Regions from separate parts of the Enterobacter cloacae complex sp. HYC080_NIDB genome, predicted to be linked through region 2. Evidence: predicted binding sites of a transcription regulator. Region 2 holds the regulator's gene; each other region holds the start of a gene.
What was found. The regulator Fur, encoded in region 2, represses iron uptake genes when iron is present. The targets are predictions, from matches to a motif close to ATAATAATGAGAACNACTATCAA.
Positions count from the first base shown of each region.

Region 1: the regulator Fur is predicted to act here: its motif matches at 1,211-1,233, upstream of feoA (ferrous iron transporter A).
Region 3: the regulator Fur is predicted to act here: its motif matches at 877-899, upstream of sufA (Fe-S cluster assembly scaffold SufA).

Region 1 is NZ_CP114212.1:369,522-371,791, reverse strand. Features, by position in the region: gene O1723_RS01645 (Tex family protein) at 1-955, shown strand, start outside; gene feoA (ferrous iron transporter A) at 1,274-1,501, shown strand; gene feoB (Fe(2+) transporter permease subunit FeoB) at 1,531-2,270, shown strand, end outside.
Region 2 is NZ_CP114212.1:3,203,998-3,206,267, reverse strand. Features, by position in the region: gene chiP (chitoporin ChiP) at 1-480, shown strand, start outside; gene chiQ (ChiQ/YbfN family lipoprotein) at 528-854, shown strand; gene fur (ferric iron uptake transcriptional regulator) at 992-1,438, opposite strand; gene fldA (flavodoxin FldA) at 1,726-2,256, opposite strand.
Region 3 is NZ_CP114212.1:2,578,050-2,580,319, reverse strand. Features, by position in the region: gene O1723_RS12215 (MerR family transcriptional regulator) at 1-624, shown strand, start outside; gene sufA (Fe-S cluster assembly scaffold SufA) at 939-1,307, shown strand; gene sufB (Fe-S cluster assembly protein SufB) at 1,316-2,270, shown strand, end outside.

The DNA.
Region 1 (2,270 bases), 1.7 Mb from region 2:
AATTGATCCGAAATCCATCGGCGTGGGCCAGTACCAGCACGATGTGAGCCAGACTCAGCTGGCACGCAAGCTGGATGCGGTCGTAGAAGACTGCGTAAACGCCGTCGGTGTTGACCTGAATACCGCCTCCGTGCCGCTGCTGACCCGCGTGGCGGGCTTAACCCGCATGATGGCGCAGAACATCGTCGCCTGGCGTGATGAGAACGGCCAGTTCCAGAACCGTCAGCAGCTGCTGAAGGTGAGCCGTCTGGGGCCGAAAGCGTTTGAGCAATGCGCGGGCTTCCTGCGCATCAACCACGGCGATAACCCGCTGGATGCCTCCACCGTTCACCCGGAAGCCTACCCGGTGGTGGAACGTATTCTGGCCGCCACCCAGCAGGCGCTGAAGGACCTGATGGGCGATAGCAGTGCCCTGCGCAACCTCAAAGCGGTGGATTTCACCGACGACAAATTTGGTGTGCCAACCGTCACCGATATCATCAAAGAGCTGGAAAAACCGGGCCGCGATCCGCGTCCTGAGTTCAAAACGGCGACCTTTGCTGACGGCATCGAGACCATGAACGATCTGCTGCCCGGCATGGTGCTGGAAGGCGCGGTAACTAACGTCACCAACTTCGGCGCGTTTGTGGATATCGGCGTGCATCAGGATGGCCTGGTTCACATCTCTTCTCTCGCCGACAAGTTCGTTGAAGACCCGCACACCGTGGTCAAAGCGGGCGACATCGTGAAGGTGAAAGTGCTGGAAGTGGACCTACAGCGCAAACGTATCGCCCTGACCATGCGTCTGGACGAGCAGCCAGGCGACACCAACGCGCGTCGTGGCGGAAACGGCGGCGCTCGTGACTCCCAGCGCCCGGCCGCGAAAGCGGCAAAACCGCGCGGGCATGATGCTCAGCCAGCGGGCAATAGCGCGATGATGGATGCGCTGGCGGCCGCGATGGGCAAGAAGCGCTAAGTGATAAACGCCCGGTGGCGCTACGCTTACCGGGCCTACGGTTTTGTAGGCCGGGCAAACGCAGTGCCGCCCGGCAAGCAGGCCGCAAAGAATTAAAACAAATAGAGTGCATCCATATTTAAACCACTAATTATCACTTCGTTAACAAATAACCCTCTTCTCTTTATCTCCGCATTTCAGCAAATATTGAGCAAGGTCAAACAGGCCGTAAATTAATACACCAAACAACATTCCGTCACAGTTTTATTATTGCTGATAAAAACTATTCTCATTATCATCCCATAGTAGATAATTTAACCTTTCGTGGAAGCAGGCGTTATGCAATTCACTCCAGACAGTGCGTGGAAGATTACCGGTTTTACCCGCGAAATAAGCCCGGCCTATCGGCAAAAGCTACTCTCGCTGGGCATGCTGCCCGGCTCGTCATTCCAGGTGGTGCGCGTGGCGCCGTTAGGCGATCCGGTTCACATTGAAACCCGACGCGTAAATCTGGTCCTGCGTAAAAAAGACCTCGCATTAATAGAAGTCGAAGCCTTATCCCGATAACAAGCCAGCGGTTTCAGTGGGTCTAAAAAATGAAAAAATTAACTATTGGCTTAATTGGCAATCCTAATTCCGGCAAGACCACGCTATTTAACCAGCTCACGGGCGCGCGCCAGCGCGTCGGTAACTGGGCAGGCGTAACCGTTGAACGTAAAGAAGGCCAGTTCACGACAACGGATCATCAGGTCACTCTGGTTGACCTTCCCGGCACCTATTCCTTGACCACCATTTCGTCGCAGACCTCGCTCGATGAGCAAATTGCCTGCCACTACATTCTGAGCGGCGACGCGGATCTGCTGATCAACGTGGTCGACGCCTCCAACCTCGAGCGCAACCTCTACCTGACGCTGCAACTGCTGGAGCTGGGTATTCCCTGCATCGTGGCGCTCAACATGCTCGACATTGCAGAGAAACAAAAGCTGCGCATCGACGTCGATGCCCTCTCCGCGCGCCTGGGTTGCCCGGTAGTGCCGCTGGTCTCAACGCGCGCTCGCGGGATTGATGCCCTGAAGCTGGCGATTGACCGTCACACGGGAAATCACGACGTTGAGCTGGTGCATTACGCCCGCCCGCTGCTGCGCGAAGCGGATCTGCTGGCGCAGGAGATGGACAAAAGCATGCCTGCAAAACAGCGCCAGTGGCTCGGCCTGCAGATGCTGGAAGGCGATATCTATAGCCGCGCCTATGCCGGACATGCGGCAGATAAACTGGACGCGACGGTGGCCCGTCTCAGCGACGAGCTGGACGACCCGGCGCTGCACATCGCCGATGC
Region 2 (2,270 bases):
CGCCTGGAAGGGACATGGGTGAAGGCGGAAGGGCAGCAGGGCTACTTCCTGCAACGTATGACGCCAACTTACGCGTCATCTAACGGTCGTCTGGATATCTGGTGGGATAACCGCTCAGACTTCAACGCCGATGGTGAAAAAGCGGTCTTCTTCGGCGCAATGTATGATCTGAAAAACTGGAACCTGCCGGGTTGGGCAGTGGGCGCTTCTTACGCTTACGCCTGGGACGCAAAACCTGGCGACATGGCCACGCCGGATGCGTACTACGATCCAAACTATCGCCTGAAAGAGTCCTCCTACAGCCTGGATGCTATCTATACCCTGCAGGATGGGCGCGCGAAGGGCACGATGTTCAAACTGCACTTCACTCAGTATGACAACCACTCCGATATCCCGAGCTATGCGGGCGGTTACGGCAACATCTTCCAGGATGAACGTGACGTGAAATTCATGGTTATTGCCCCATTCACCATCTTCTGATGAATCTTCCGGCGGGTTAAGGCCCGCCGGACCGGAGACTGCACATGATGAAAAAAATCGTAATTGTCGCGATGCTTGCATCGGGGCTGGTGGCCTGCGCTCAGCCTCAGGCACCGAAGGAAGATTCCAGGCTGAAGGAGGCTTACAGCGCCTGTATTAATACCGCACAAGGCTCGCCGGAGAAAATTGAAGCCTGTCAGAGCGTACTGAATGTGCTGAAGAAAGAGAAGGCGCATGAGCAATTCGCGACGCAGGAGAATATTCGTGTGATGGATTATCAGGCCTGTATCCAGGCGCGTAAAACGGGTAACGATCAGGAAGTCGCGAAGCGTTGCGATAAGATCTGGAACGAGATACGCAATAACAATAATTAAGTTGCTTTACGCCCGGTGGCGCTGCGCTTACCGGGCCTACAAAGGCGTCATAGTCCGTAGGCCCAGGCGCAGCGCCACCGGGCTTTTTAAGGCAAAAAAAAGCCAGCCTTACGGCTGGCTCAGAGTATGAACGTGACTTATTTTGCGTCGTGCGCGTGTTCATTTTCGCGGCAATCACCTTCAGCGCAGTGACCATACAGGTACAGGCTGTGGTTGGTCAGGCGGATGCCATGACGAGCGGCGATTTCACGCTGACGCGATTCGATGGAATCATCGCTGAATTCAATGACCTTGCCGCAATCGAGGCAGATCAGGTGATCGTGGTGATGCTGCTGGGTCAGTTCGAATACAGATTTACCGCCTTCGAAATTATGACGGGTAACAATGCCCGCGTCATCAAACTGGTTCAGCACGCGATAAACGGTGGCCAGACCAATCTCTTCACCCATGTCGATAAGACGTTTATAGAGGTCTTCCGCACTGACATGGTGGTTGTCTGGACCCTGAAGCACTTCGAGGATTTTTAACCGAGGAAGCGTTACTTTCAGGCCAGCCTTCTTTAATGCGGTATTGTTGTCAGTCATGCGGAATCTGTCCTGTTGCTAAACGATTCACTTCTGAAAGAAGTGACAGAAAATGCACCTTGGATATTGCGTCTCATTATAGAACTGCCACGGCTAAATGAAAACTGCAAGTCTCAGGCAAAGTATGCTTATAAAAATGGGGTATCACCGACAAACTTGTGAAATGAAAACCACATTTTACCAGGGAAACATTGTACAGGTCTGAGCGAAAAAGTTAAAAGTTTGTAGCAATTAATTTAATCGGTTTTACCTGGAAAACGGGCGCAACCGCCGTTGCGCCGCGAAAATCAGGCGTTGAGAATATCGTCCAGGTGCAGTTCTTCACGGATCTGCTTAACCCACTTCTCTACGCGCTCAGCGGTCAGCTCAGGCTGACGGTCTTCGTCGATGGCCAGACCCACGAAGTGATCGTCATCGGCAAGACCTTTGGAGGCTTCAAAGTGGTAACCGGCAGTGGGCCAGTGACCGACAATAACGGCGCCGTTCGGCTCAATGATGTCGCGGATGGTGCCCAGCGCGTCGCAGAAGTACTCGGCATAGTCTTCCTGATCGCCACAGCCAAACAGGGCAACCAGCTTGCCGTTGAAGTCCACCTCTTCCAGCGTTGGGAAGAAATCATCCCAGTCGCACTGTGCTTCACCGTAGTACCAGGTTGGAATACCCAGCAGCAGAATGTCGTAGCCCTCGAGATCTTCTTTGCTGCTCTTGGCGATGTCATGCACATCAGCAACGTCTTTACCGAGCTGTTTCTGAATGTTTTTTGCGATATTTTCGGTATTGCCGGTATCACTGCCGAAGAAAATGCCGATGATTGCCATGAGTAAAATAACCT
Region 3 (2,270 bases), 630 kb from region 2:
GAAGGGGGTCATCGTCAGTTTGACGACGAAGATATCCTGCGTATCGAAGAGATCAAGCGCCTGATGAAAAGCGGCGTTTCGGTCGGAAAAGTAAAATCCTTGCTGGAAAATAAGGAAGTGATGACTCAGGGTAACTGGGCTTCTTTCCAGGAAGAGATGATGACCGTTCTGCGTTACGCCAGCCCGGCAAAGCTGCGCGCCAAAATCGGTGAATTCCGCCGCGATCACGCGATGGATGCGCTGATCGATAACATCATTTCACCCGTCCGTCAGCGAATGAATCAGGATCAAAACACCGTACGCCATATGGCGAGTCTGTTTGACGGTGTCCTGATTGAATTTGCGATTGCAAGCCTCGCGGAATCGCGCAAGAAAGCGGGTAAAGACGCACTGCTGATTGGCTGGGAATGCGATGACCGTACACATCTTTGGCTTGAAGCCGCGCGTTTAGCCCAGAAAGGCTGGCATATTGACGTGCTGGCGGAACCCATTGATTCGCCGCGTCCTGAACTGTTCCCCGGGCAAAAAATCTTCGTCTGGACGGGAACATCGCCAACGCCCCGTCAACAGGAACAGCTCGATCACTGGCGTGAGCAGGGATTTAGCGTTTCATTTCACCACTGATTATCTGAGGCCTTGCGGCCTTTTTTTTGTTTTTTCTCCTTTCCAGAGCAAAAGCTATCTTAAAAATAGGCATTTCCGATGCATATTTTACGTCCTCGTTTTGCGCTTTCTCGCTGATTAAATAAGCCATTATTTTTCAAAGTATTGAACAATTACATCCATCCCGCCCGCATCTTCAGACAGGGTCTATGCTTAATAAAAGTAGACAAAAAGGGCGGTTTAGCCGAATGCCCCTGCTGACAGAGGGTTGAAGTGATAATCGTTATCACTAACATGGTGTTATGCCCTGATGGCTAATCAGATGAGGTGGACCTATGGAACTGCATTCAGAAACCTTCAATCCTGCCGATTTTGCCTGGCGCGGTTTGACGCTCACGCCTGCGGCGGCAGCGCATATCCACGAGCTGGTGGCGAAAAAGCCCGAGATCCTCGGCGTACGTTTAGGCGTTAAGCAGACCGGCTGCGCGGGCTTTGGCTACGTGCTGGATACTGTCACCGAACCCGAAAAAGATGATCTGGTCTTTGAAACCGACGGTGCGAAGCTGTACGTCGCGCTGCAGGCCATGCCGTTTATCGACGGCACGGAAGTGGATTATGTACGGGAAGGTTTAAACCAGTTATTCAAATTTCATAACCCGAAAGCCCAGAACGAATGCGGCTGCGGCGAAAGCTTTGGGGTATAGGCGGTACTATGTCTCGTAATACTGAAGCAACGAGTGATGTAAATACCTGGAGCGGCGGGCACCTTAATTATAAAGAAGGGTTCTTCACGCAGCTGCAGACCGATGAGCTGGCGAAAGGCATCAACGAAGATGTCGTGCGCGCCATCTCGGCTAAACGCAACGAACCCGAGTGGATGCTGGAATTCCGCCTGAGCGCTTACCGTGCCTGGCTGGAGATGGAAGAACCGCACTGGCTGAAAGCCCATTATGACAAGCTGAATTATCAGGATTACAGCTACTACTCTGCGCCATCCTGCGGCAGCTGCGATGATACGTGTGCTTCGCAGCCCGGTGCAGTACAGCAGACCGGTGCGGAGAACAGCTTCCTCAGTAAAGAGGTGGAAGAAGCGTTCAATCAGCTCGGCGTCCCCGTGCGTGAGGGGAAAGAGGTCGCCGTAGACGCTATTTTTGACTCCGTTTCGGTGGCGACTACCTATCGTGAAAAGCTGGCGGAGCAGGGGATTATTTTCTGCTCCTTTGGCGAAGCGATTCATGACCATCCTGAGCTGGTGAAAAAGTACATCGGCACCGTGGTACCGAGTAACGATAATTTCTTCGCCGCGCTCAACGCGGCGGTGGCGTCGGACGGGACCTTTATCTACGTGCCGAAAGGCGTGCGCTGTCCGATGGAGCTCTCCACCTATTTCCGCATTAACGCCGAAAAAACCGGACAGTTCGAACGCACTATTCTGGTGGCGGATGAAGGTAGCTACGTCAGCTATATCGAAGGGTGCTCCGCCCCGGTGCGCGACAGCTATCAGCTGCACGCGGCGGTCGTTGAAGTCATTATTCACAAAGACGCTGAGGTCAAATACTCAACGGTGCAGAACTGGTTCCCCGGCGACGGCAATACCGGTGGGATCCTGAACTTCGTCACCAAGCGTGCGCTGTGTGAAGGTGAAAACAGCAAAATGTCGTGGACGC